2 regions of the Clostridium sp. 29_15 genome follow, and region 2 is predicted to be linked to the other one. Evidence: riboswitches for the same ligand, from Rfam matches in the RefSeq annotation. Region 2 holds a riboswitch; the other holds the start of a gene.
What was found. Region 2 has a riboswitch for S-adenosylmethionine ahead of BHW04_RS01985 (methionine ABC transporter ATP-binding protein). Riboswitches for the same ligand answer to the same signal wherever they lie in the genome.
Positions count from the first base shown of each region.

Region 1: it holds a riboswitch for S-adenosylmethionine, as region 2 does, so the genes downstream of both, metK (methionine adenosyltransferase) here and BHW04_RS01985 (methionine ABC transporter ATP-binding protein) in region 2, are expected to answer to the same signal.

Region 1 is NZ_MNRT01000043.1:107,629-123,488, forward strand. It holds gene BHW04_RS11870 (M28 family metallopeptidase) at 1-100, shown strand, start outside; one part of gene prfB (peptide chain release factor 2) at 197-1,222, opposite strand; one part of gene prfB (peptide chain release factor 2) at 1,224-1,301, opposite strand; gene secA (preprotein translocase subunit SecA) at 1,388-3,898, opposite strand; gene hpf (ribosome hibernation-promoting factor, HPF/YfiA family) at 4,074-4,607, opposite strand; gene BHW04_RS11890 (ComF family protein) at 5,064-5,711, opposite strand; gene BHW04_RS11895 (hypothetical protein) at 5,687-6,670, opposite strand; gene recD2 (SF1B family DNA helicase RecD2) at 6,695-8,929, opposite strand; gene metK (methionine adenosyltransferase) at 9,033-10,208, opposite strand; SAM riboswitch class I at 10,309-10,480, opposite strand; tRNA gene BHW04_RS11910 (tRNA-Tyr) at 10,601-10,685, opposite strand; tRNA gene BHW04_RS11915 (tRNA-Val) at 10,772-10,847, opposite strand; tRNA gene BHW04_RS11920 (tRNA-Tyr) at 10,873-10,957, opposite strand; tRNA gene BHW04_RS11925 (tRNA-Thr) at 10,963-11,037, opposite strand; tRNA gene BHW04_RS11930 (tRNA-Tyr) at 11,064-11,148, opposite strand; gene yyaC (spore protease YyaC) at 11,446-11,961, shown strand; gene mreB (rod shape-determining protein MreB) at 12,011-13,045, opposite strand; gene spoIIID (sporulation transcriptional regulator SpoIIID) at 13,140-13,391, opposite strand; gene BHW04_RS11950 (M23 family metallopeptidase) at 13,474-14,280, opposite strand; gene spoIID (stage II sporulation protein D) at 14,420-15,469, opposite strand; gene murA (UDP-N-acetylglucosamine 1-carboxyvinyltransferase) at 15,669-15,860, opposite strand, start outside.
Region 2 is NZ_MNRT01000016.1:19,318-35,177, reverse strand. It holds gene clpB (ATP-dependent chaperone ClpB) at 1-223, opposite strand, end outside; gene BHW04_RS02035 (helix-turn-helix domain-containing protein) at 420-2,486, shown strand; gene BHW04_RS02030 (helix-turn-helix domain-containing protein) at 2,525-3,787, opposite strand; gene BHW04_RS02025 (helix-turn-helix domain-containing protein) at 3,805-5,106, opposite strand; gene BHW04_RS02020 (hypothetical protein) at 5,342-5,512, opposite strand; gene BHW04_RS02015 (ribonuclease H family protein) at 5,595-6,509, opposite strand; gene BHW04_RS02010 (YkvA family protein) at 6,537-7,493, opposite strand; gene BHW04_RS02005 (ATP-dependent metallopeptidase FtsH/Yme1/Tma family protein) at 7,712-9,463, shown strand; gene BHW04_RS02000 (N-acetylmuramoyl-L-alanine amidase family protein) at 9,505-10,188, opposite strand; gene BHW04_RS01995 (MetQ/NlpA family ABC transporter substrate-binding protein) at 10,471-11,283, opposite strand; gene BHW04_RS01990 (methionine ABC transporter permease) at 11,300-11,938, opposite strand; gene BHW04_RS01985 (methionine ABC transporter ATP-binding protein) at 11,938-12,903, opposite strand; SAM riboswitch class I at 12,998-13,203, opposite strand; gene BHW04_RS01980 (RrF2 family transcriptional regulator) at 13,294-13,722, opposite strand; gene BHW04_RS01975 (cation:dicarboxylate symporter family transporter) at 13,787-15,160, opposite strand; gene ftsW (putative lipid II flippase FtsW) at 15,276-15,860, opposite strand, start outside.

The sequences.
Region 1 (15,860 bases), on a different contig from region 2:
TATATATAGTAGAAAATCTATTAATTTATTATTAATTATACTTTTAGCACTTATTATCATTGGCATACTAAATACAAAACCTTTCAAGAAATCTTCTTGATTTCTTGAGTTAATCAGTGCATATCCCTACGCTAATGCACCTAATTAAGTCGTCACAAGTGAAGTATAATGGAATTAAAAAATCCCATTATACTTTTTATTTTTGTGCTTCCTGCTTTAAGTAGCTTATGATAAATTGGTCGATTTCTCCATTCATTACAGCATTTAAATTAGATGTTTCTTCATTTGTTCTGTGATCCTTCACCATATTGTATGGATGGAATACATATGATCTTATCTGACTTCCCCATCCCATGTCTTTAAGCTCACCTGTTAAATCTTCGATTTTTTCTTTATGAGCTCTTTCTTTTAATTCAATAAGCTTTGACTTAAGCATTGCCATTGCAGTATCTTTATTTGCAAATTGACTTCTCTCATTTTGACATTGCACCACAATACCTGTTGGTAAGTGAGTTATTCTAATAGCTGATTCCGTCTTATTAACGTGCTGACCACCTGCTCCACTGGCTCTATAGGTATCTATCTTTAAATCCTCTGGTCTTATATCAATATCTTGATCCTTAGTTAATTCTGGAAGAACTTCTACTGAAGCAAAAGAAGTCTGCCTTTTTCCATTGGCATTAAATGGTGAAATTCTTACCAATCTATGGACTCCTTTTTCAGCCTTTAAATAACCATAAGCAAATTCACCTTTTACTTTTAAAGTTACACTTTTAATACCAGCTTCATCACCTTCTAAAAGATCTAAAGTTTCAACTTTATATCCCTTCTTATCACACCATCTTGTATACATTCTAAGAAGCATTTCAGTCCAATCATTAGCATCTGAGCCACCAACACCTGCATGTAAGTTTAAGATGGCATTATTTCTATCATATTCACCTGATAAAAGAAGCTCTACACGATAATTTTCAACTTCTTTTTCAATTGATCTTATTTCTTTTATAACTTCATTTATAGTATCTTCATCCTCTTCTGCTAATTCAGCCAATACTTCTATATCATCAATTCTACTTACTAAGTTTTCATATCTTTCTATTTTATCTTTTATTATCTTACATTCTTTAGTAACTTCTTCTGCTCTTTTAACATCATCCCAAAATCCATTTTCTTGCATTTGAAGCTCTAATTCTTGAAACCTTTTTTCTAAGCCTCCTTTGTCAAAGTGAAGCCCCCATTTCCTTTAATATATTTTTTAAACCTGTTAGTTTAGAAACTTCTTGTTCTAACTTTAATAACATTGTATCACTTCCTTACCTTAAATAAGCAAGGTGAAAAATGCCTAATTAAAATAAGACACTTTCCACCAATAGTTTTATATTTCTAATTATGCTTCTCTACCACAGCAGTTTTTATATTTCTTTCCGCTTCCACATGGACACATATCATTTCTGCCAACTCTATTTTCACTTTTTACTGGCTCATTTTTCACTGACTTATCATTTCCATGACTTGCACCAGTTTCTTCTGCAACCTTTTCTCTTTCAACTGGTCTTTCTGCTCTTACATGATATAGTAATTTAACAGTTTCCATCTTAATTCCTTGTATCATTTCATCAAACATTGCACTACCTTCCATTTGGTATGCTTGAATAGGATCTTGTTGCTTGTATGCTCTTAATCCCATTCCTTGTTTTAAATGATCCATATTATCTATATGTGCCATCCATTTTTGATCAACAACTCTTAAAAGAATTACTCTTTCAATTTCTCTCATTTGCTCTTGACCAAACTCTTCTTCTCTTTCACTATAGATACTTCTTGCTTTTTCTACTAATATACTTATTATTTCTTCATTAGATAAATCTGCTAACTCATCTACAGTAAATGTTCCATGTGGGAAACATATATCTTCAAGATATTTTAATAACTCTTTTATATCATCTTCAATATCTATATGTTCACCAACTAAATGACTGTTAACTGAAGATGTTATTACTTCCTCTATCATTCCTTCAATTTGCTCTTTTAAGTTCTTTCCATCAAGAACTTCAGCTCTTTGCTTGTAAATAACTTCTCTTTGTAAATTCATTACATCATCATAACCTAATAAATTCTTTCTTATGTCAAAATTATTTCCTTCAACCTTCTTTTGAGCATTTTCGATAGCCTTAGTAACCATTTTACTTTCTATAGCTTCATCTTCCTGTAATCCTAATTTATCTATAACACCTTGAATTTTTTCTGAACCAAATATTCTCATTAAATCATCTTCCAATGAAATATAGAATACTGATTCACCAACATCTCCTTGACGTCCTGCTCTACCTCTTAATTGATTGTCAATTCTTCTTGATTCATGTCTTTCAGTACCAATTACTTTTAATCCACCAACTTCTAGTACACCTTCTCCAAGCTTAATATCAGTACCTCTACCAGCCATATTTGTTGCTATAGTAACCATACCTAATTCTCCAGCATGAGAAATAATTTCAGCTTCCTGTTCATGATATTTAGCATTAAGAACTTGATGTTTTATTCCCCTCTTCTTTAATAAAGATGAAATATATTCTGACTTATCTACACTAGCTGTACCTACTAATACTGGTTGATTTTTACTATGAGCCTCTATAACTTCTTCAACTATTGCATTATATTTTCCTTTTGCATTTTTATAAATCATATCATGTCTATCTATTCTTGCTATAGGTTTATTTGTTGGAATTACTATAACATCTAATCCATAAATTTCTCTAAATTCATTTTCTTCTGTTAAAGCTGTACCTGTCATACCTGAAAGCTTATTATACATTCTAAAGTAGTTTTGGAAAGTAATTGTTGCAAGAGTTTTTGATTCTCTTTGAATCTTAACTCCTTCTTTAGCTTCAATTGCTTGATGAAGCCCATCTGAATATCTTCTACCTTCCATAAGTCTTCCAGTAAATTCATCTATAATAACTACTTGATTATCTTTAACAATATAATCTTTGTCTAATCTCATTGTATAATTTGCCTTTAATGCTTGAGTTACATAATGTTGAAGTTCTAAGTGTTCTGCTTCTGCATAATTTTCAATACCAAAATATTTTTCTGCTTTTTCCATACCACTATCTGTTAATAAAACAGCACTTGCTTTTTCATCAATATTGAAATCTTGATCTGCTATTAAACTTTTAACAAAATTGTCTGCTACATTATAAAACTTGGTAGATTTATCTCCCATTCCTGATATTATAAGAGGAGTTCTTGATTCATCTATTAAAATTGAATCAACCTCATCTACTATTGCAAAATTAAGTTCTCTTTGAACTCTTTCTTCTTTATATATAACCATATTATCTCTTAGATAATCAAATCCAAATTCATTATTTGTTCCGTATGTTATATCACAGTTATAAGCTTCTCTTCTTTGAGCTGGTGTAAGTCCATGAATTATACATCCTGTTGTTAAACCTAAAAATCCATATAGTTTTCCAACTAATTCTGATTGAGTTTTTGCTAAATAATCATTTACTGTGATTACATGAACACCTTTTCCTGCTAAAGCATTTAAATATGCTGGAAGAGATGCAACAAAAGTTTTACCTTCCCCTGTTCTCATTTCAGCTATTCTTCCTTGATGAACTACCATTCCTCCAATAAGTTGAACTCTAAAATGCTTTATTCCTAAAACTCTCCATGAAGCTTCTCTACAAACTGCAAATGCTTCTGGTAATATATCATCTAAAGTTTCACCTTTTGATAATCTATCTTTAAATTCCGTAGTTTTATTTCTTAACTCATCGTCACTTAACTTTTGCATTGATTCATCTAATGATTGTATTTTATCTACTACAGATCCAAGTCTTTTAACTTCTCTCTCGCTATAAGTCCCAAATAGTTTTTCTATAAATCCCATAAGTATATCCTTTCGTCATCTATATCAAATGATTTTTTCTTTAATATTCTTTCTATAGATTATAACATTTAGCATATTTATAATTCAACTATAAAACTACTGTCTTTCAATCTATATGCTTTCTCCAAAAATAAAAGCCACCTATCTTCTAAAATAGGTGACTTTTTCTATAATATTATTTATAATCTGGTTCTAAAAGTCCATAATTTCCATCTTTTCTCTTATATATTACATTTACATTATTTGAATCAGCATCTCTGTATACAAAAAAGTTATGTTCAATTAACTCCATCTGTAGCATTGCTTCCTCTGGACTCATTGGCTTTATATTAAATCTCTTTACTTTAACTATTTCTCCATCTTTTTCTTCATTTTCTTCTACTGTTAAAGGCTCAAAATTAGTAAATCTTAAAGAATCATTATTTCTTCTTTGTAACTTAGTCCTTTGCTTTCTTATTTGTCTTTCTAATTTTGCTTCTACTAAATCTATTGATTTGTACATATCTTCAGTAGTTTCTTCACATCTTAGGATAACTCCATTAAAAGGTATAGTAACCTCAAAAATTTGATTGTTTTTTTGCACTGTAAGTGTGGCTCTTGCTTCTATATCTGGACTAAAATATCTATCTAATTTAGATATCTTCTTTTCAACCATCTCTTTTAATGCTGGTGTTACATTAATATTTTTACCTATTACTGTTACTTTCATAAAGTCAACCCCTCTCGTTTTTACTCAAAATATTAATATAAATATTAATATTAATTACCTTTCATATTTATATTTTACCACCATTCCCTTTGACTTACAATAAACATATGTTAAATTTTCAGAAAATTAAAACTCTTTTTTCAACATCCTTTTAATGACTTTTACATTAATTTTCAAAATATTATCTACTTTAAGTAAAAAATAAAAAAACACTAATTTAAATTAAATTAGTGTTTTTTTATAAAGCTAGCTGACCTGGCTTTTGCCCCCACACTCGCCTACTGGAGCTTTTGCTACCCGGAATTAACCTCTCACTACTAACACTCTCAACATCTCTGTTGGTAGGACTAACATCTATACCGCACCATGCTCATTAGCTCTTTGTCTAACTTACGTGGATCGTTTCGCCTGCGACTGGCATCGACTTTCATCCACAGACCTAGCTTTATACTACTATTATATATTGCTTTTTGCAATTGTCAATAGATAAATTTTATTTATATTGCATTTTTCGATACTTTTTTTACATTCATTTATAGTAGCACCAGTGGTATAAACATCATCAATTAATAAAATATTTTTTCTAAAAAGCTTTTCTTTATTTTTTATTGTAAAAGCATTTAATATGTTTTTTGCTCTTTCTTCTTTCCCTAAAAGCTTTTGTTCTTTTGTTTCTTTTACCTTTACTAAACAATCAATAATAGGTATGTCTAAAGCTATACTCATATTTTTTGCTAGCACCCTACATTGATTAAATCCTCTTTTTTTTAATGATTTCTTACTTATGGGTACATAACATATGTAATCTATACTTAAATGTTTTTCCCTAATTATCTGGCATAGAAAATCAGCTAAAACCTCACCTGCTATAAAGCTCTTATGATATTTTAAATTTAGAATAAGTTTTTTAAGTACTCCTCCATAATATCCATAAGCTATTATTTCTTCTTGCTCTTGAACTCTCTTTATATCACTTTTGCACCTGCTACATATTCCTCTAAATCCTTCGATTCCACAAATTATGCATTTATTATCATATGGGTAAATAATATCTAAAAGTGCTTCTATTACAATATTTATTATCTTAATAAATTCTTTTCCCATAATTTTTTATTAAATTCTCTTATTATATTCCTAGACTTATCCATCTCTACAGAGGTTTCTCTTGAAACCAAAAGAACTTCTGGTAATATATCACTTTTTACATATATACATCCACATAAATACACAATTTGTTTATAAGTATAACTTGCATCATCACCAAATAATATTAATATATTTACATCTTCAATGCTATTTATATAATCTCCCATGCTGTTTGTTACTATAAAAGCAGGCTCATTTTTAACAATATTTTCTATATTTTTAAAATCATCACCTTTTTCATACTTAACAACTTTTGCATTATTATCTTTTAAATTATTCTTATAGGTATAATATACCTTACTTAGTTTTTCTTCGTCAGGAACCATAATAATTACATTTTTATTATTATAGCTAAACCATTTCACATATTCATATACCGCCAGTGGAATATCATCTTCTAATTTTATCCTAGTATTTAGAAATCTTGGTTCTATCATTGGCATAGGATTTAATAAATAAACCAAATCCATATTTTCACCAATAGGAAACACTCTTTCACAACTATAAATAATTATCTTATTAACCTTCCAATATACCTTTTCAATAGCATCTCTTATATCTTTTATTGTTGATTTAGAAAACATAGTTATATCATCAAATATAATAAGGCTATATTCCTCTCCTATATTCTCTATTTCATCTATTGAAATAAATGTTATACCATTTTCTATATCACCAGGCATAATCTTTTGAATGCTTTTCATATACAGTTCATCATGACTCTTACTCTTTATCTCATCAGAACCCATACTAAAAACATATAATACCTTTTTATTATCATTTATCAACCTACTTATTAAATCAAAAAAAACAAAACCTGTATTATACGGTCTGCTTTTTATATTTAATACCTTGGTCTTTTTTTTATACCAAGATATTATATTTTTAAAAGCATAACTCAACTCTTTATAATTCACTTATCAAATACCTCTTTTTCTAACCTACTCAATCATATTCTTATCTATCGTTATATCCATTATTCTTTCTTTCAATGAAGAATATCTCTTCATATTATTAGTATTATTAACCATATATTGAAGAGATTTTTGATTTCCAACAACAACCACTAACTCTTTTGCTCTTGTTATACCAGTATACAGTATATTCCTATTCATCAAAAATGCTGACCCCATAAATGTTGGCATAACTACAACTTTAAATTCACTTCCTTGGCTCTTATGTATAGTAATTGCATATGCTAATTCTAATTCATCTAAAAACATAAATTCATATACAACTCTTCTTTCATCATCAAAGACTACACTTAAAACCTTTCTTTCTTCATCTATGGTTTCAATATATCCCATATCTCCATTGAAAACACCTACACCTTTATTTTCACCATCTCCACCAATTCTATGCCATTCAAGAGAGTAATTATTCTTTATTTGCATAACCTTGTCGCCTTCTCTGAAAACTATATCTCTTACCTGCTTTTCCTTCTTATCTTTGCAACTTGGATTTAATATTGCTTGTATTTCATTATTCAAATTATCAACACCTAAAATACCTTTTCTTGTAGGAGATAAAACTTGTATATCCCAAATTTTGCTCCACTTTGTATTAAATGATGGAAGCCTTCTATTTACTAAATCAAGGACAGTACTTAAAATATTTTCAACTTCATCTCTAGCATCAAAGAAAAAATCACCTCCTTTTTTATTTAAATAGGGCATTTCTCCATTATTAATCTTATGGGCATTGACTATTATCATACTTTCTTTTCCTTGCCTAAATATTTCCTTTAATCTTACAACATTGATAAACTTACTGTTGATTAAATCCCTAAGAACATTTCCTGGTCCTACAGATGGCAACTGATCCACATCCCCCACTATTATTACCCTTGTTCCTAACTTTATAGCTTTTAAAAGACTATTCATCAGCATTATATCTATCATCGATGCTTCATCTATAATAATCACATCTGCTTCTAAAGGCTCACTTTCCCCTTTACAAAAAAAAGAGTTTTCCTCATAACTTACTCCCATCTCTAAAAGCCTATGAATTGTTTTTGCTTCTCTTTCTGTAGACTCACTCATTCTTTTAGCAGCTCTTCCTGTAGGTGCTGCTAAAAGAACCTTCATACCACTATTTTCATATATTTCAATTATACATTTTATTATAGTGGTTTTACCTGTTCCAGGTCCACCTGTTATTATTTCTATACCATTTTCAAAAGCTCCCAGTATGGCTTTCTTTTGTGATGGAGCAAATTTAATGTTATTTTTCTTTTCAAATGTACTAACTTCAAATTCTACATCAGTATTTATGGTCTGGAAATTTTCTATACATAAAGTTATTATTTTATTCGTTACTCCCAATTCACAATAATAATATGGTAGAGAATATACAGCTTCTATATCTTTAATTTTTTCAATCTTCAACTTTTCTTCAAGGACGCAGTTATATATATTTTCTTCAATAATTTCTTTACTTACAGCCAATACCTTCTGACATTCTTGAATTAGCTTATCCTTTGGCATATATGTATTTCCCATGGCAGAAAAGTTATTTAAAACATATCTTATACCACTTTGTATTCTAAAGGAAGATGTATCTTCAACACCAAATTCCTTAGCAATTTTATCAGCTGTCAAAAATCCAATACCTGATATTTCATCATTTAATATATATGGATTGATTGATACTTTATTTATTGAATCTGCCCCAAACTTTTTATATATCTTTAAGCATTGGTTTACCGTAATTCCATGTTTTTGAAAAAATATCATTATATCTTTTAAATCCTTTGTTTCAATATAAGACTCATATATTATGTTAAATTTCTTTTCACCAATTCCTTCAATTTCTTTTAATCTCTCAATATTATTATCAAGAATATGTAAAGTATCCTTACCAAATGCCTTTACTATTTTTTTAGCTGTTACTGGTCCTATTCCATGTATAATCCCTGTACTTAAATACTTCTCTATTTCTTTTGATGATGAAGGTAATTTTTCTTTATATTCTTCTATACTAAACTGTCTTCCAAATTGCTTATGCTGAATAAACGTCCCTTTAACTTCAATTTGTTGCCCTTCTTGTAGTAGAGGCATTACACCTACAATTGTTATTAGTTCTTTATTAGCTGTAATCTTCGCAACAGTATATCCTGTATCTTCACTTTTAAATATAATAGCTTCCACTGAACCTTCTAATACTAGTGATTCCATCTATATTTCCAACCCTTCCAAAGTTCTCTCTTGTAATTATATTATTATATCATAATAACAAGAAAAGGTGGATTATGAAAAACACACCCCACCCTTGTACTAATTAAAGAAATCTTTTGATTTCTCCAACTTTATTTAATTGTTCCCATGGAAGATTTAAATCATGTCTTCCAAAATGTCCATAAGCAGCTGTTTGCTTATAGATAGGTCTTCTTAATCCTAAATCTCTGATAATTGCACCTGGTCTTAAATCAAATACCTTTTCTACTATTGATACAATTTCATCATCATTTATTTTACCTGTTCCAAAAGTTTCTACTGATATAGATACTGGCTTAGCTACACCTATTGCATAAGCTAATTGTATTTCTATTTTATCTGCAACTCCTGCTGCTACTAAATTCTTGGCAACCCACCTTGCAGCATATGCAGCTGATCTATCTACTTTAGTTGGATCTTTTCCTGAGAAAGCACCACCACCGTGTCTTCCACTTCCTCCATAAGTATCTACTATAATCTTTCTACCTGTTAATCCACTATCACCTTGTGGTCCACCAACAACGAATCTTCCTGTTGGATTAATGAAATATTTTGTTTCTTCATCTAATAATTCTGCTGGAATAACAGACTTTATTACATGCTCCATTAAATCTCTTCTTATTTGTTCTTGTGAAACTTTTTCATCATGTTGTGTTGATATTACTACTGTATCTATTCTTACAACATTATTTCCATCATATTCAACAGTTACTTGAGTCTTTCCATCAGGTCTTAAATAGCTTAATGTACCATTCTTTCTTACTTCTGTAAGTCTTCTAGCTAACTTATGGGCAGTTATTATTGGTAATGGCATAAATTCTTCTGTTTCATTAGTTGCATAACCAAACATCATTCCTTGATCTCCAGCACCAACTGCTTCAACATCATCTTTATTTCCTTGTTTCGCTTCAAGAGCTTCATCAACTCCCATAGCTATATCACTAGATTGTTCATCTATTGATGATAATACTGAACAAGTATCGCAGTCGAATCCATATTTTGCTCTATCATATCCAATTTCTTTTATAGTATCTCTAACTACTTTAGGAATATCAACATAACAGTTAGTTGAAATTTCCCCCATAACTAGTACCATTCCTGTAGTTACTGTTGTTTCACAAGCAACTCTTGCATTTGGATCCTTTGCTAATATGTTGTCTAATACTGCATCTGATATTTGATCACAAATCTTATCTGGATGCCCTTCTGTAACTGATTCTGATGTAAATAATTTTCTCATTATGCTTAGCTCCTCTCTTCTAGGCATGATATTAATTCTAAGCAATTAAAAACAATAAAAAAAACTCTTCAATAAGAAGAGCCTATATTCATAAGGTCTTTTCTTATCTTGCAAAATTTCTTGCAGGAATTGGCACCACACCTAAAAATGTAAAGTACAAAATTTAAAATGTAAAATTACTATAATTTTTCATTTTTAATTCTCCATTCTTCACTCCTAAATAGGTTGCCGGGTTTCACAGGGCCCTTTCCCTCCACCTCTCTTGATAAGAATTAATATCATGTTTAATTTTCAATCAATTATAACATTATCCCCAAATTATGTCAATATCTATTTCAAAGAAAATAAACACCAATTTTAATATTCATTGTATCAAAATTGGTGTCAAGTCATGGTGGAGGAGGACGGATTCGAACCATCGAAACGAAACGTAACAGATTTACAGTCTGCCCCCTTTGGCCTCTCGGGAACTCCTCCATTTGTGGAGCTGGAACCTACAACCTGCTGATTACAAGTCAGCTGCTCTACCGTTGAGCCATGCCAGCGTATATTATATTTTTAAATGGTGGAAACAACAGGGATCGAACCTGTGACCCTCTGCTTGTAAGGCAGATGCTCTCCCAGCTGAGCTATGCTTCCATATTATTCTAAATTAAATTATAAATGGTGGGGGAGGACGGATTCGAACCATCGAAACGAAACGTAACAGATTTACAGTCTGCCCCCTTTGGCCTCTCGGGAACTCCCCCATTTGTGGAGCTGGCAATAGGAATCGAACCTACAACCTGCTGATTACAAGTCAGCTGCTCTACCGTTGAGCCATGCCAGCGTATATTATATTTTTAAATGGTGGAATGGTGGGGGAGGACGGATTCGAACCATCGAAACGAAACGTAACAGATTTACAGTCTGCCCCCTTTGGCCTCTCGGGAACTCCCCCATTTAATAAATTTCTTTATTAACACTTTGTCTTTCGGCAACTACTTGCTAAACTGACAATGATTAGTATATATGTTTTTATTACATATTGCAACTTCATATTTCGTCATTTAAGTAATTTATAGCTATTTATCGAAGTTTTTATTCTATTTTTCTCTTTTTTACTCATTTTTACTCCCTAAACTTCTATATCTATTTTTATTTTAATTATCAGATAATGCTAAAAAGTTATTTATGTTATTGAATTATATTAAGTAAAAAATATTCATATATATTTATTGTGAGAGGGGGGATTCTTTTGCAAAAACTTAAAATAAATTATAATTCAAATTCAGCCTCCATGAAAATTGCTGAATTTTTAAAAAAATATATTAAACCACAAACCATTATTGTTTGTATTGGTACCGATAAATGTATTGGAGATTGTCTTGGCCCTCTTGTTGGCACATTACTTAAGGAAAATAGTTTTCCTATTCCTATATATGGTACTTTAGCCGATCCTATACACGCACTTAATCTTGAGAAAAGCATCTATGAAATTAAAAGAATATATCCCTATTCAACAATTATTGGTATAGATGCTTGTTTAGGTGATGCTAATTCCATTGGAGAAATTCATGTGCGTGACTTTCCCATTCACCCTGGAAAAGGTGTTGGCAAAATGTTACCTGATGTTGGCGATGTATCCATTATTGGAATTATAGATTCTAGTGATAATTCAGAATTTTTCACTTCCAGGAGTATACGTTTAAACTTAATATTTGAAATGGCTAAAGTAATATCAAATGGATTAATCCAATCTTATTCCAAATAAATATTTACTATATATCAAAAGAAAAGCTAGGTTTAGCCTAGCTTTTGTACTACTCAATTAAAGATATTTCATTTCCACTATCATCAAATTGTAATTTATTAATATAATTTAAAACTTGACCTGTTCCTTCTACTACTGCTTCCACTGAATTTTCAGCTATTTTTACATTTAATCCAGTGTTAACTTCGATAAGTTTATCTAATCCATATAATAATGAACCTCCGCCAGTCATTATTATTCCTTTTTCAATTATATCTGACGCTAATTCTGGTGGAGTTTTTTCTAATATAGATTTAACCCCGTCCACTATTAGGCCAACAGGTTCTTCAAGTGCTTCTCTTATTTCTTCAGATGTAATTTCCACTTGATCAGGCAATCCAGTTACTAGGTTTCTTCCCTTCATTATATAAGAACTTTCTCTTGCATCTTTATATGCACAACCTATATTAATCTTTAGATCTTCAGCAGTTTTTTCACCTATCATGATTCTATGCTTTAATCTAACATATTTTACTATAGCCTCATCAAATCTATCACCAGCTGATTTAATTGATTTTCTTATTACAACTCCACCTAGAGAAATAACAGCTATATCGGTAGTTCCACCACCTATATCTACTATCATATTACCATCAGGCTTGGTTATATCTATGCCAGCTCCAATAGCTGCAGATAATGGTTCTTCTATTAAATGCACTTCCTTAGCACCTGAATTTTTAGTAGCATCAATTACTGCTCTCTTTTCAACTTCTGTAGCTTGTGAAGGTATACATACCATTACTTTAGGAGCTATAATTTTCTTACCCCCACATGCTTTTTTTATGAATTCCTTTAGCATTTTTTCAGTTATGTCATAATCAGATATAACACCATCTTTTAAAGGTCTTACCGCTACAATATTTCCTGGTGTTCTTCCTATCATATTACGAGCTTCTTCACCTACTGCTAAAATCTTATTATTAACTTTATTAATAGCAACCACTGAAGGTTCTTTTAATATTACACCCTTACCTTTCACATAAACCAATACCGTTGCAGTACCTAAATCAATTCCTAAGTCTGCACTTTTTCTCCAAAACCACATTAAATTTCACTCCTATTATATACATAACAATTTAAAAATAATCATTTTTCAACAAAAATTACCTTTATACACCATTATATATATAATAAAGTTATCATTCAATAGCTTTATACTTCATTTTGGTAGCTTTTCCACCTCTTATGTGTCGTTCTGATTTATTAAGTTCCAATACAGAATGTGTCTGTTCTGCTATAGCTGGATTAATCTTAGGAAGTCTCTCTGTCATATCCTTATGAATTGTACTCTTGCTTACTCCAAACACCTTTGCGGTCTTTCTAATTGTAGCCTTTGAATCTAATATATACTTAGCTACTTCTAATACTCTTTCTTCTATATAATCTTTCAAATTACTACCTCCTTTTTTAATAAAACAATCATACCTTCACTAGCCAAACTAATGGCCAGTGAAGATTTATGAAAATTTACATTTAAAAATTAAAATAACTTGATGGATCTACTGACTTTCCGTTAGAATCTTCAACTTGAAGATTTAAAACATCACCGCATATATCAGATGTGAATACTAAAGAACTATTTCCTATTATTCCAAGTTCTTGTCCTTCAGTTACCATATCTCCTTCTGAGACATATACTTCAGGATCCAAGTTAGCATATTTTGTTTTTAATCCATTTGCATGTGCAACAACTATATAATTACCATCTTCACTATTGCTTCCCACTTCTTTAACTTGACCTTCTGCAGCACACTTAACAACACTTCCAATAGGTGCTTGTAAATCTACACCTCTTCTAGTCATTATTATTTGTTCTTCATCAGTCTTTTTCACTTCAATCATTTCACCAAAAGTTCTACTTACAGTTGCTTCTAAGGGTAATGAAAAAACAATTCCATTTTCACTTCCAGACATCACTGCCGCATCTCCTGATTCAGCTATATCTGCAACTTCACTATCAGCTTCTGAAACAGTTGAAGTCTCTTCTTCATTTACAGACTCTGCTACTTCATTATTAGTAACATTGCTTGAATTGCTTTCAGCTCTCTCTGCATTTTGAATCTTTTCATTATTTGCACTTTCTGATGGTTCTAATGAAGTATTCTCCTCAACATTTAAACTTAAATTCTTTTCAGCACTATTATTCTTATTTGCTGTACTATTTCTATTTATGGTAAATACAGCAACAGTTGCTATAACACACAAGCAAATAAATAAAACAAAGTAAAAACCCTCCTTTCTAAAAAAGTTTTTAACTTTATCACTGTTGTTACTGTTCATATCAACACCTCCTTTTTGTAGTCTTACCGTTTTCATTGAATTAATTCAATTTAGACAACATTTCCGTATAACAAATTTCCCTTTAATATGACAAAAGGGTCCTTTGAAATATCTCAAAAGACCCTTTTATACATTATCACTATTCTGTTAATTCTAAGTTTGTTATTTCAACACCAGTATAATAATGCTTAAGTATTTCCTCATAATTGCTTCCATTCTTAGCCATTGCATTTGCTCCCCATTGACTCATACCTACTCCGTGCCCATACCCTTTACAATGAAAGGTTATATAATCACCATTGAATTCGTAAGTGAAATTAGTTGAGTTTAATGACAAAGCTTTTCTAAAATCTACACCTCTTATTTCTACATTATTGATATTTAGCTTTATTACTCCGCCTGCTGCACTGCTTGACTTTATGTTAAAATTATTTTTAATATTTTCTACTGTTACATTTAAATTAGTGAAATTTGAATTTAATAAATAGACAAAATCACTTATCTTCAAGGTCTTATCACTGGTATATTTAGGTGCTGATTCCTCTCCTGTACTTGCAACAGACCTTAAATATGGTATTTCTCCTAAATATACATCTTCTGAGTTTTCAGTTTGCCCTGAACTTGTGGAAAAGAACTGTGGATATAATACAAGTTCCCCTTCATAACTTAAAACTTGTCCACTTGTCTCGTCTACTGCTTCCTTTATTTTATTCCAATACTCATTTGCATAATCTGCATCCCATTTTTCCAACCGCTTTTCTTTTGATGTGTATACTTGACAATGGGTTGAATCGCAAATATCTATCCCTTCATGAAGGGTACATCTATTAAGTTTTTTACTGGCCAGATATGTCCTAGCAGTAACAGCTTGTGCTTTTAATGCTTCTTTTTCAAAATTAGCTGGCATCTCATTAGAAACGACACCACATATATAATCCTCTAAGTTAACTTCTTCAATTTCTCCTGTTTCAGTTATATATACCCTAATGGTTTCATTACCTTTCATTATTATATTATTATTTTGTTTTGTGCTAGCCTCCACTACTTCATTTGTATCAGTTATTTTTTCTACATCATTGGTACTTATCTTAGCACTTACCTTAGGCTTCATAATAAAAATTGGCATAGCAATCATAAATACTATAATAGCTAAAGTAGTAAATAATATACCTTTCAATTGTTTTGCCATAAAAGTTTTGTTTGCCCTCCTTCTTCCTCCTACTCTAAATAAATATATGTATTAAAAATTAAAAATAATACTTTTTTAAAGTAGTTGAAAATACTAGACGTACTATAACTACCTATTAATTTATAGCAAAAATAAACTAGGATTTATATCAAACTTAAATACTGTTAATTTTGATATAAATCCTAGTTTAAGAAAGCCATTATTGAATTGTCACTCTTTCAATGTTAGCACCAAGCTTAATGAATTTTTCTTCTATATTAGTATATCCTCTATCTATATGATAAACTTCGCCAATTTCCGTCTGACCATTAGCCACAAGTCCAGCCAAAATCATGGCTGCTCCAGCCCTTAAATCTGTAGCTTTTACATTACATCCAGTAAGTTGGCTGAC
Region 2 (15,860 bases):
ATACCTTTGGCATTCTTTCTAAAGCTGATGCAACATCTAATTTCATCATTTTTATATTAATGCCCATCTTTGTGAAAATATTAGGTACCAATCCATCTTCTTGTTCTAATAAAGCAGAAAATAAGTGAATTATATCAATTTGTTGATGACTATATTTTACTGCTGTTAAATTGGCGTCATTTAATGCTTGTTGTACTCTTAATGTCATTTTTTCAACGTTCATTTATTTCACCTCGTTTATTTTTTCTTACTATATTATTATAGTAATATAAAAGTCAAAGAAAGTCAAAGTATATTTTTATCTTTTTTCTTTTTATATTATTACCAGTATTTTTGTTTTATAATAAATTAATTGATATAATATTTACCATAAGCTTAAGATAGTAAAAAAGATAATTTTAGATAAAAGAGGTGAAATTTTGAGAAAGCAATATATAAACTATCCTTTAAATCTACCAGTGAATATTTCGTATTATAATATTCATAATTATCCCACTCACTGGCATAGTTCCACCGAGATCATTTATGTACTGGAGGGAACTATCAATATTTCCATAGATACAGATAGTTTTATTTTAAAAGAAAATGAAGTTGAAATAATTAACCCTGATGAATGTCATTCATTCTCCAGCGAAAGTGATAATAAAGTGTTGATATTTCAAATCGATCCTGATTTCTTCGAAAAATATTATAAGGATATTAGAAATGTTTTCTTTTATACTAATTCTAACGATGAAGAGGATCAAAGTGGCGAAAAATATGATGAGCTTAAATCTCTTCTTTGCAAAATATTATGTGAATTTGTTCAGACTCTAGATGATTTCGACGAACAAATAGAAGATATTCTAATCAACTTGCTTTATCATTTAATAAATAATTTTCACTACCTTACTACCGATAAAGAGGAGCTTAAAGAAAAATCAGAACAACTAGATAGATATCATCGAATCTCTAAGTATATCTTTAATAATTATAACAATAATATAACCTTACAGGAAATAGCTAAAAAGGAATTTCTTAGTCCACATTATTTATCTCATGAAATTAAATATGCTACTGGCCACAGTTTTACTCATTTAATAAATCTTACTCGTATAGAGGAATCAATTAAACTTCTTTTAGATACTTCTATGAGTATAACTGAAATATCTGAAGAAATAGGTTTTTCCCATGTACGTTATTATAATAAAAACTTTAAATTATATTTTGGTTGTACCCCCCTTCAATACAGAAAGAAATATTATTTAAACGAAAAGGATTTTGATAATTCCAAAAATATTACTTCCTTAGATTTAAATAATGCTCTTAATTTATTATCATATAATTTAGAAAACTATGATAGGTTTAATTTTGAAAATAAACTTTGGAATATACATATAAACATGAATGAATCATTAAATATATTTGATAATAATTTCAAAGATATTTTAAATCTCGGTGAAGCTTTCGACCTGTTAATTGAAGATAATAAAGATATTTTAGAAGAGGTGCAAGAAGAAATACACTTTACTTATGGTAGACTGGAAAAGATGTTCCATAACGATATGGGGGTCTTCATAGATTCTGACTTTTATAATTGGAATAGAGCTAAATCTGTATTAGAATTTCTTTATGATATTGACATAAAACCATTAATAGTTATTGATAATTTAACCTTTACCACCGAAAAATATAGAAATGTTTTAAAAAGCTTTATTGAATATTTTTCAGCATTAGATTTTTCACCTATAGAACACTTAAAATTTCAATTTTCTTCTACCATAAACAAAGAAATTAAAAATAATCTTTTAGATTTTCTAAATAGTGAATTTAATTTCAAAATTTTGGATAATGATTTTATCATTGAAAACACTTTAAATCAAATATATGACACTTCTTACATGCTTCCTTATATAATACACAGTACTATCTTTAAAAAGGATAACCTTTCATTTTTAAGAAATTTTGATGTGTTAGAAAAAGCTACCAACATCACTAACGAAGTATTTATTGGAGCCTCTGGAATTGTTAATGATATGGGGATACGTAAACCATCTTATTATGCTTTTTATCTTTTAAGCAAGCTGGCTGATGAAATAGTATCCATTGATGATGGTTGTATCGTAACTAAATCTGATGACCTATGTGCTATACTTCTATATTGTCATAATAACGATATGGACTCTTTAGCTAAATATGAAACTATCTATAAAAATGGTATATTAAAAAAATCCTTTAAAAAGAAATACTCTTTAAATATAGCTAATTTAAAAAGTTCAACAAGGATAATCACTTATACCATCGATGAAAGCACTGGTTCTTCCTATAACTATTGGCTTTCTATGGGCTCTCCTAAAAGACTTAACAAAGAAGAAAAAGAAATACTCCATAAAGCTTCTTATCCTAAAATTGAATTTAAATACAGCAAAAAAAATTCTGTCTTAAATATAATTACTGAATTAAATGGATACGGTGCAAAACTAATAATTTTACGAAACATAAAATAACAATTATTTATAAAAAGATAAGCAGTTTTGCTTATCTTTTATAGCTTCTTTTCTAAATTCATAGCTAAAGTAAAATATTTTATACATTCTTTTGGTTCATTTAAATTATAATATAAATCAGCCATTTCCAGACATCTCTTATATCTCTCTTCTTTATTGGCAAATCTAAATAAAGAATCTGTAGATAAATTCATATACATTTCTGCTTCTCTATATTTATTATTTTTTTGTAAAAGCATTCCTTTAAAATAATATGCTCTTTCAATAAGATGTAAGTCATTAAAGCATATAGATAAATTCAAAGCAGTATCACAAATAGAAACAGCTAAATCAAGTTCATTATTATAATATAAAGTACAAATACATTTTATAAGAAATTTCACATATTCTCTTTCATTTTCCTTTGGGAAAATATCTATGGATTCTTTTATTTCATTTATTGCCTTAACATTATCCATTATGGCAAAGTAATATTTTCCATTTTCTGCTTTTGAATTTGCAACTTCAACTAAATCATTACCTTGATATCTTCTTGCAAGATTTATATATCTATCTGCCTCAACTTTATTTAACAATATATTTAAATTAGCAAACTCTTGATATATTTTTCCTTTATCCTTATTATCTTCAATATAATCTATATATTTTACGGCATTCATAAGTTTATTATATCCCTCTTGTATTTCATTAGTTTCTTTGTAGCAAAGCCCCTCTCTGAAACAAGTATATACATACCTCTTCTTATCTCTTATTCCATTTTCTTCAATTACTTCCCTTATCTTTGAGAAATAATTAATTGCTTCATTATACTCTTTCATCTTCATAAAAAATGAAGCCATATCATTATAATAAATCAAAGTATTTTTATCACTGCTACTTTTTTGATATAAATCATAATATTGCGAAATAAGAAGCTGTATATTTTCAATTTTATTATTTTCAACATAAAAATTTAATAATCTATGAATTAACTCAAATGCTAAGTCTAAGTATGAATAATCCATAGCATACTCTAAATTATAATTTATAAATTCATCTATTTTATTAAGTGGTACTTTATTATTTCTTAATAAATTAAGATTTTCTTCTATTTGTTCATAAACATCTTGAACTAGATAGTTATAATCTATATCAATTTTTTTAGAAATATACTGTAATACTTCACTATCTGCCTTTATTTTTCCATTTTCAATACAGCTCATTTTAGAGATAGATATTTCATCACTACATAGTTCCTTAAGTGTTATCCCTTTATAAACTCTGGCTCTTTTTATTTTTTCTCCAGTTGATAATATTTCCATTCTTACCCCCAAATAACTTAATTATTTAGAATACCTAACTCCTTAAATATTGTAACTCCTTGATTTAAATATTCAGCTGCTTCGCCATCTTTTTTTAGATCTATATATAATTTACCAATAATTATAGCAACTTGTGCTGCTCTCTTCTCTAGTCCATTGTTTTTTGCTAGATTAAATGTATCTATTAGTATATTCTCTGCTTGCTTGTACATTTCTCTAATCATATAAATTCTATACCATAAAAGATTATATTCAACTAATTGAGGAATACTACTTTCATTCATTAAGCTACGTATTTCATCTAAAACCTCTTCACATTTGTCTAAGTTTTTAAGCTTAATATAATTTTCGCAAATATTAATAAGCGTTTCAATAATGCTTCCATCTTTACTCTTTAATCTTATTTCCTTAGCTATTTCAAAATGTTTAAATGATTCTTCTAAATTATCAAATTCATAGAATAACTTCCCTAAATTATTTTCTATATTTGATATACTCTTTTCTTGCTGTAATTCCTTGTAAACTTCCAGTGTCTTTTGAGAATATTTTATGGCATTAACTAAATCGCCTTTCTTATTATAGTCTTCTGATAATAATAATAATGCTTTTGCATACTCTTCTCTATTATGTATCTGTTGGAACTTCTGCTTAGCTAGGAAAGAATAATTTATTGATTGCGAAATATTTTCTACCTTATAATAGGCATCTGCCATTTGATAATATATTTCTCCAAGTAAAAAATCATTTCCTATATTATTATCAATATATACTTTTTCAGCTTGACGTAAATAGCTAGTTGCTGAATGGAATGCTTTTAGCTTCAATGTTATCTTTCCTAAATTCAAGAATGTCTTAATAACCTCTTCATAATTATTATTCTTTATAAATATAACATTAGCTGATAGGTAAAATTGTTGAGCTAGAACTAATTCATTTTTACTCATACATATATTAGCTCTCAAGAATAATTTCTTAGCTTTTCTATATTCTAAATGAAACTTTTCATCATAATACAAAGCATTTTCTATATATTTTTCTGCTGTTATATATCCACCATTTAATATATATGATTCTGCAATCTGTTCGTAATAAATACTTATTTTTTCAGCTTGTGTTTCCTCTGACTCCATTAGATATTCCACAGATGTATTAAGAGCTCCAGCTAAGTACTCCAATAAATCCATTGACGGATTAGATCTTCCAGACTCAACTAAACTTATTTGCCCAGGTGTTATTCTATCACCTGCTAAGTCTTTCAATGTCATATTTAATTCTTTTCTTATTCTTTTGATTTTTTCGCCTAATGATAGAATTTCCATGTAATTATTCATCCTTTACAGTAAATTTATATAAATATATACCAATTTTCCCTATATATATTAATTATATCATAAATTTATCCAAATATATATTTTTTTTTACTTATTCTAATATAAATACGATATTAATAAAAAAAAACTGCTACATTTTTTGAGGGCACTGAAAAACATTAAATTTTTCAATGCCCTCTATTTTTATAGCAGTTTTTTATTAAAATAAATATAGTTATAAAACTCACTTCATATAACACATAATATTGTCATATGTATCATTAGCCATACATCTAGCTCTTTTCTTAGCTCTCTTTATGTTTCTTTGTGTTTTTCTATCGAATTCTGGAAACATCACAATTCCCATAACAGTTCCAATGGCTAATCCCAACATCATTGATTTAACTATTTTCATTATTAACACCTCACTTATTTCACCATAAATATTATATGTAAAATAAATAAGATCTAATCAGCAAGTTAAAATGTAATTTTTTCTATTTCTTTAATGTATATTGAAGAAGATATTCAATAAAATCTTCTTTCTTTTCTTCACTTAATTTAGATATTTCATTCATAATTCTATCTTTATTTTCAGCATATTCTTTCATTAGAACTTCAAAACTTTCTTCTTCAGCTTCTTCTTTTCTTTCATCACCAACCACTATAATATTTTCACTATATTTAGTAATTAATTTAGAAAGCTTTTCTTTTACTTCTTCACTTACCACTTTAATTTCATTACTACTTAGCCATTTTTCTACAATTTTATCAGAAGCTATTCCCAACTTTTCCTTACATATCTCATCTGCTAGTTCATTAAATAAATCTCCAGTATGACTATCTACCTTTACAAATATGATTTCCATACCGCTATTTATGAAGTTTTGCATCTTTTCATAATATATTTTTGATGATTCTTCTTTCCTTTCCCAGAACCCTGTTGCATGATAGCATATGCCTATATAATCATGGAAAATAACAACTTTTTTCTCATGATTTTTCTTGGCATACTCTACACCTCTAACAGTAGCATCTAATTCTCCTGCTATCTGCCTTATATTTCTACTAGAATCATTAATTCCAATGCCTCCATCAATATATTCTATGATATTATTCTTCATGGCAACAAGACCATATGAGTATTGCTTCGTAGCTATATTATAACTTCCATCCACATATATATGCAAACAGTCCATAGGATAGTTATTATCTTCTTTCTTTAATACATCATTGGAATTATATAGGAATTCATTGGCATCTACCATACTTTCAAAACTTTTATATTTTGCTCCTTTAACACCTTTAACATACTTTAAACATTCAGCCCATGTATTAACTACAATATTTTCTACTTTTTTATTATTTGTTGAATCAAAACCTTCTTTTATTGCATATACTTTTTTTGCCATCAACATCTGCTCCCTTAATTATCATCTTTATATTGAAACTATTTCATCTATTATACCATAGATAGTTTCTACATTTTTCGCACCAGTAAAATCTGTAACATATTGTGCAGCAGTTTTTAATACTATCACTATATTATTTTTTCCACCCCAATTTTCCAAGATTACTTTTGCTGGAACATCTTCAATTATCTTATTTAAGGCAAAAAAAGCCATAGCAATATCATCAATCTTTCCAATGAAAGGAATCTTATCCGGTATTATATCACTTGGTACTGCCATATAGCATATCACTGAAGATATAATTACCTTTGTCTTAATAGGCACTCTCTTATCCTTCAAAAGCCTATAAATCAATGCTATAATATCAGGTATTATAAGTATATAATCACTATATTTCTTAATCTTTATAGGCATTTTTTCCTTAACTTTTTCCCTTCCTACAGTATAGCAATCTTCTACTTTTTTAATTTCTTCTTCTTGGTAAACATCATTTTTTACACTTCTATCTATAAGCTGTACATCTTTCTTAATCAATCCTGCTGTAGAAACTTGTACATTACTTACTTCCACATTTACACATCCTAAATAGCAAAAAATATTTTCTATATCAAAATCCACATATGACACATCTTTTAATACATACTTATACTCTATTTCAACTTTCCCTTTATTATAAGTGATTCCCTTTTCCTTAAAAGATTTTAAAAGATACTTTATAGCCATATTTTTAATAAATTTTAAAATTCCAATATTTAATACTTTTATTTTTGTTATCTCTATTTTTATTATGTTATTTTCATAAGATTCAAATTTTAAATTTACTAAAAAATCAATATTAAATCCTTTATTAAGCCTTCCTGTAATATTTATTCCATCACTTATTTCAATATTTTTTACTTCAAGCCCTTCAACAGATACAAATTCACTATAAATACTTAATAAATCTTCTCCTGTTAAATTCACTTTTATTTTTGTAATATTCATTCCTTCAATCCCCCGAATATAGTTATAATTTTCCACTTACCGAAACATATATAAAAAGTATACTTCATTTAAATAAATTTTTAAAGTTACTTCTAACTTCTAACCTCTAAACCTTTTCCAGTAATTTCATTGGTAAATAATATGTCTTTTATTAGACTTTTTATTTCTTAAGTCTATAATAAAATTAATTTAAGGTTATTTACAAAGGAGGACTATCATTGAAAAATAATAAATTTAAGATAATTTTAATCCCAATAATCACCGCTGTACTCTCTTTAATAGTGTTGGGCTTTTCCTCTTTATATCCCAAAACTAAAAATAGTAAAACTTATTCTAATTTTCTTGAAGATTTAAATAACGAGGAAATTTCACAGGTATCCTTTAATTCATCATCAAAGATTTTAGTTACTTTAAAAGATGGATACACTTACCTAACAGATAATCCTAATTCTGAAAATTTTAAAGAAAATTTACTACTTAATAATATAGATGTTGTAGAAGAACCTGTTGCTCCTCTTAGCAAAACTATACCAGCAACTATTTTGATAATATCAATTTTTGCCATAGTGTTTCTTAAAGTCAACAAAGGCTTTACGTCAAAATCATCCTTTGGTGAGTTAAATCTACAGGATTTTAGCAATAAAGATTTAAATAGCTATGACTTTAGTAAAGTAGCAGGAAATGCTGAAGCTAAAGAAAGTTTAAATGATATCGTAGACTTTTTAAAAACACCTGAAAAATATAGCTCTTATGGAGCAAAAATGCCTAAAGGAATTATTCTCTATGGCCTTCCTGGTACAGGGAAAACGCTTTTAGCAAAAGCTGTAGCTGGTGAAGCTGGTGTACCATTTTATGCTTTAAGCGGCTCAGACTTTATACAAGTTTATGCTGGTGTAGGAGCCAGTAGAATAAGAAGCCTATTTAAAAAAGCTAAATCTCATGGAAAAGCTGTTATTTTTATCGACGAAATCGATGCTATAGGCAAAACAAGATCTGGTGGAAATGCTTCTTCTACAGGTAATGATGAACGTGATCAGACTTTAAATGCACTACTTACTGAAATGTCAGGTTTTAATGATTCTGATGGAATAATTGTAATAGCTGCTACCAATAGGTTAGACACTTTAGATTCTGCTTTATTAAGACCTGGACGTTTTGATAGGCATGTGGAGGTATCACTTCCTGATTTGAAAGCACGTGAACAAATATTAAATCTTTACCTAAAAAATAAACCTCATGAAACAATAAATATAGAAAGCCTAGCTAAGAAAACAGCTTATTTTTCTGGTGCCAAACTAGAAAGTTTAATAAACGAAGCTGCCATTCTAGCTGCTAAACGAAATAAAGGCTCCATTACTTCCAATGAAATAAATGATGCTTTCTCCCTTGTACTAGCTGGAGCTAACAAGAAAGAACGTTCACATTTGAAGAAGGAAGATTTATTATTAACAGCATATCATGAAGCAGGTCATGCACTAGTATCGTTAATTGTACTACCTGAAGAAACTATCTCAAAGATAAGTATAATCCCTACTACTAAAGGTGCTGGTGGCTATACAATCACCATTCCTCAAGATAGTAGCTATCAACGAATTAATTATTTAAAATCAAAAATAATGGTTCTTTTAGGTGGTAGAGCTTCTGAGGAACTTATTTTTAATAAAAGTCAGATTTCAACTGGTGCTCAAGGAGATTTAGGGCAAGTAACTGATATTGCCATTGCTATGATTGCTGAATATGGTATGGGTGAAAGTTTAGGGCTATTAAAAATATCCAACCTAGGTAATCTTACATCAGGCTATGGTAATATAATTGTGGAAGAAGCAAAACTTCTTATAAATAATTTATATCAGGAGACTATAGATTTATTAAATAATAATAAATCATCTCTTGATAAGCTAGCTCTTCTACTTTTAGAAAATGAAACTCTTCATGAAGAAGAAATTGAAAACTTTAAGAATACTATTTAAAAGGAATTCCTCCAGGAATTCCTTCATTAATTTTCTATTATTTAATTTCCTTCATAAGGTACTACATAAGCATCTTTTACACCATCTTCATTAAGTTGTAAAACTTTATCCATTGCTGAATCATAATCCTTATAATATCCTACACATACTCTATAGGCTCTTTTCTGCATTTTTTTAGGAACCATTCTTTCACTGCTTAAAAGCACCTTATCCTTATATGCTAAGCATGCTTTAGCCACCATATAACCATATTTTTTACTATCAAAATTCTCCATAACTTTAATATTGCTAATGTACTCACCATAAACAATTACTGCATTGCAATTAATATCCTTATATAAATTACTTTCATTTATTACTCCACAATCTGCTGTATTTAACTCACTTTGTATTTCACACTTTATAAGTTGTGCTAAATATTCCATATCACCTGTTCTATTTACATAAGCTACTTTTACACCTTTTATGTTTATATCATCACTACTGTTCATGCGAAAAATAACTAATATTTCTATTTCACTATCTTTTATTATACCCTTTCTCTTACTGGCACTTATATACTCATCCATTTCCCTTGTAATTATAGTTTTTTCCCCATTTCTCTCCAAATGCCTTTGAGCCTCTAATACTGCTTCTAATGCAATAGTACTCTCCCTTTCGCCATATGCTCCTATGTGTCCTATTTCAGCTCCTCCACCAAATGGATATAATCCCCATAATGACATAACTTTATCTCCTTATACAAAAAAATCTCATTATACTATATTTTATTTTATATAATCTTGTGTCATTTTAGCTAAGAAAATATACTGATGTAAATATTTAAACACAAATTAAAACAGCATGCTTTGCATGCTGTTTACATATACGTTTCCCTATATTTATTGCTTATATTTATTACTGTTTTTTATTTTTCTAAACCATCTTTTTTCCATTGATGATTAGCAGATTTCTTATTAATCCTCCTTAATTTTAGCCCCTTTAGGAGGAAATATAAAATTTCTTATTTAGAATACTGGTACTACTGCACCTTTATATTGCTTTTCTATAAATGTTCTAACATCATCTGAAGTTAAAACTTCTATTAAATCTTTAATTTTTTCACTACTTTCATTTCCTTCTTTAATAGCTAATACATTTCTTCTAGCTTTCATTTCTTGTGAATTTTCATCTTCAACAAATAAAGCATCCTTTGTTACATCTAAATCAGCATCTAAAGCATAGTTTCCATTAATAACTGCTATATCAATATCATCAAGTGCTCTAGGTAACTGAGCTGCTTCTAATTCTTTAAATTGTAAATTCTTTGGATTTTCAGTTATATCTGCCACCGTAATAAGCTCTCCATCTTTAACCTTTATAAGTCCTGCTGAAACTAATACATTAAGTGCTCTAGCCTCATTACTTGGATCATTAGGTATCGCTACTGTTGCACCATCTTCTATATCATCAATACTTTTATATTTATATGAATATGCGCCCATTGGCTCCACATGTATTTCTGATGCACTTACTAGATGAGTACCATTTTTTTTATTAAATTCTTCTAAATAAGCTAAAGTTTGAAAATAGTTAGCATCTAATGCACCATCTTCTAATGATGTATTTGGTTGAACATAATCTGAAAATTCCACAATTTCTACTGTGTATCCCTTTTCCTCTAATGCTGGTATTACATGCTCAACAATTTCCCTATGCGGTACTGGTGTTACTCCTATTTTTATAGTCTTATCATCTGCTGTATTTTTGCTGCCACACCCAATTAACCCCATTGTTAAAACACCTGCTAGTGCTAGTGATAAAATTGATTTTTTCTTCATATTAATTCCTCCTAAATTATTTGTTTAACTTTTTATATAAATAATTACCTAGCATTTGTAACGCTTGTACTATTATTATCAATATTATTACTGTTATAATCATCACATCTTTTTGGAATCTTTGATAACCATAGCTAACCGCTAAATAACCAAGTCCTCCCCCACCAACTGTTCCTGCCATTGCTGAATACCCTATAATGCTAATAATTGTAAGAGTAAGTCCTGACACTATAGAAGGCACTGCTTCTTTTAACATAACCTTAAAAATAATTTGAAAATCTGATGCTCCAAAAGATTTTGCTGCTTCAATAACTCCTTTATCTACTTCTCTAAGTGATGATTCGATAATTCTTGCTACAAAAGGTGCTGCAGCAAAGGTTAATGGAACAATGGCTGCTTCTTTGCCAATGGAAGTTCCCACTATAGCTCTAGTTAACGGAATTATAAATACCATCAAAATAATAAATGGAAAACTTCTTAATATGTTTATTATCACATCAAGGATTTTATAGACAACCTTATTAGGCCTTAAACCATCTTCTGCTGAAATTGTCAATATTACAGCTAAGATAAAACCAAAAATCACTGAGAATATTGTTGAATAAAATGTCATAAATACTGTTTCATTAAATGCTTTTAATATTATATCATCCATTACTTTAGCACCTCCAAAATAATATCTTTATCTTCTAAGTATGATAAAACCATATCTTTTTGACTTTTATCAATATTAATTACCAAACTTCCTAATACATCCTCCCTGAATTTTTCAAGTTTTCCTCCAACTATAGAAAAATCTATTTCTAGTTCTCTTGCCATCCTAGTTATAATTGCACTTTCAGAACATTTGCTTGGAAATAAAATTCTTATATTTACTCCACTTGTTGGTAATGTATCATTTTCTTCTTCACCTAAAAATTTCTTTATGGATATTCCTGGTTTTAAGAATACTTCTTCCACAGCACCTTTAGCAACCAATATTCCATCTTCAAGTAACGCTACCTTTTCACATATCTCTTTTACAACTTCCATTTGATGAGTAACCACTACAATGGTTATTCCTAACTCTTTATTTATCTTGTTTAATAAAGCTAAAATATCTTTTGTTGTTTTAGGGTCTAAAGCTGATGTAGCTTCATCACATAAAAGAATTTTAGGATTTAAAGCAAGGGCTCTAGCTATAGCTACTCTCTGCTTTTGTCCACCACTTAATTGCCCTGGTTTACTATTTACCTTATCTTCTAAATCAACTAATTTTAGTAGCTCCAACACTCTGTCTTTAATCTTATCTTTATCATAGTTCCATACTTCTAAAGGTAATGCTATATTTTTATAGACAGTCTTTCGATTTAGCAAATTAAAGTTTTGAAAGATCATTCCTAAGTCTTTTCTAAAGGCTCTTAATTCATTTTTATTTAAATTTTTAATTTCCTTGCCCATAACATTTACTGAGCCATCATCATAGCTCTCTAAACCATTTATACATCTAAGCAAGGTTGATTTACCAGCTCCACTGTGCCCTATAAGCCCATAAATTTCACCTTCATTTATCTCAATTGAAATATCCTTTAACACCTCTACATGACCAAAATTCTTCTTTACGCTCGTTAATTTAATCATAGTTATCCCCACCTATCGTCTACTTTACTTACTGTAAAACAAAAAAACGTACTGGAGAATAAATCCAGCACGTTAAAAACATTACTCATTCATTCTCTCATCTATCAGCTAAAAGCTGCAGGAATTAGCACCACAAATTCAATTGATACTTAATTATAAAAATTCTCTTAAGTTTCTATAAAATACGATTGTAAAAAAGTCCCTTAAGACTTTTATACATAATCATAAACTTTTAATTTTCAATTAAAAATAGGTTGCTGGGTTTCACAGGGCCAGTCCCTCCACCACTCTTGATAAGATTCGATATTTAATTTTCATAAAACTTTATGCTTAAATGATAAATTATTTAAACATATATGTCAATATTTTTTTATATTTTTTATAGCAAGCTTAAATATAATACATTATGGCAATTTTTCCTTCTATATAGTCTTTTACTAGCGCCTCTAAAGTTACTGAATTGAAGTATTCCTCTATTTGCCTATTAATATTATTCCAAATATTCTTCTGCATAAAACATTCTATATCATTTCTCTCTTCACTGGGAGATACTATTTTCAAATCTCCTTCTAAAATATTTAAAATTTCACCTACAGTTATATCTGCTGCAGTTCTAGCTAAAAAATATCCACCTTGTGCTCCTTTTTTAGATGTTATTATACCACCTTTTCTAAGTATAGAAAAAATTTGTTCTAAATACCTTTCAGAAATATTCTGCCTTTTCGAAACACTTTTTAGCGTAACAGCTTCACTTCCTGAATACAAACAAATATCCATTAAAGCTACTAATCCGTATTTTCCTTTACTTGAAATTATCATTTAAAATCACCATTCCTATAGTAAAAGCCCTTGTAATATAAATTACAAAGACTTTTGATTCTAATTATTCATTAAATTTATCTTTATCTATATCACCAAATGAATTTGCTACAGTTACAGCTGTAACCATAGTACCATTTACATTAAGCATTGTTCTTCCCATATCTAATATAGGATCAATTGCTATTATTCCTCCTAATAGAGGGAAGTATGATCCCATTCCCATACCAGATATAACTACTGATACTGCCATAGTAGCTGTTCCTGGAAGTCCAGCTATTCCTAAAGAACTTATTACTATAATAACTAATAACATTCCATAGAAACTAAAATCCATTGGTGTTCCTGACATATTAGCTACGGTAATTGCCATTAGAGCTGGATATATTGCTGCACAACCATTCATTCCTGCATTCGATCCCAAACTTCCTACAAAGCTAGCAACACCATTATCAACTCCTGCTTTTTCTGTTAAAGTTTCAATTGTTACTGGAAGAGTACCTAAACTTGATCTTGACGTAAAAGCTAATATTAAAGGCTCCATAACATTTTTTACATATTTAATTGGATTTAATCCATTTAAAGCTATAATAATTAAATGAATTATAAACATTATAGCCACACTTACATATAAGGCAATAATGAAATCAACTACTCCTAAAATTGCACTTACACCTCTAGCTGCTATTGTATTTGCTAATAAAGCTACTACAGCATATGGCATAAATTTAATTACTGTCATTGCCACACTTGTTATTATTTTATAAGATGCTTCAACTAAATCCCAAGCTGGTTTAATAACATCACTATATTTTTTATTTAATCTCTTCATAGAAGTTCCTATAAATGCTGCAAAGATAACAACTGCAACTATATTCCCTTCAGCCATTGCTTGTACTGGATTAGAAGGCAATAATCCTCTTATGGTATCCACTATAGAAGTTATTTCTCTAATATCTGTATTAGATGTTGCTACTACTTCTCCCACTCCTAAGTTAAATAAATTTCCTACAACTAATCCTACTATTGTAGCAAGGGTTGTTGTTCCTAATAAAACTAATAATGATTTTGATGTAAGCTTCCCTAAATTTACACCATCTTTCATGTTTATAATAACTCTTATTATAGATACAAATATTAAAGGTACAACTAGCATCTTTAAAAGATCCATAAATCCATTACCAACTAGTCCATACCATTTGCTAACTTCCTCAATCCATCTTACTGAAGACGGCTTTTCTGGAAATCCCGCTACTAACTGAATAATAAATCCTAACACAAGACCTATACCCATAGCAGAAATCATCCTTGTAGAGAATTTAATCTTCTTCTTCTCCATTTTCCTAACTAAAATAAATATTGCCACTAAAATCGCAATAAATGCTATGGTTTTTATATCAGTTATAAATAAAAATTCACTTAAAAACGTACTTTCCATATTCTCCTCCATCATTTCTTAGTATTCCTACCGTTTTAGTATATTTTATATAATATATTATTGTCAATATAAAAAAACTGCAGTATGGCAATATTATTTGCCTTACTACAGTTTTTTATGCCAATTCATTTTTTTCTAAACTCTTACTTACTTTCGATATATTAAGTAGTATACCCATTGCTGCCATAATAAACACCATAGAAGTACCTCCATAGCTTATGAAAGGCATTGGAATTCCTGTAACTGGCATACTACCAGTTACAACTGCAACATTTATTATAAGCTGTATTGCCACAACTGATATTATCCCGGTGGATAAAAGTCTACCATACATATCTTTTGCTTTAATTGCTACATTAATACCAGCAGCAATTAATACAATAAATAATGCTATTATCAGCATACCACCTAAAAATCCTGTCTCCTCAACTATAATTGAAAAAATAAAATCATTATATGGTTCTGGAATATATAGTGCTTTTTGCTTAGATTGACCTAACCCCACACCAAAAAATCCACCTGATCCTATGGCATATAAAGAGTGTATAAGTTGGTACCCAACATCAGTTGCATCTTGCCAAGGGTCAAGAAAGTTTAAAAATCTAGCTCTTCTAAATGATGTACTAAATATAAAACCTATAGCTCCTATTACTCCCATTACACCAACAGTAAATACATGACTAAACTTTCCTCCTGCCAC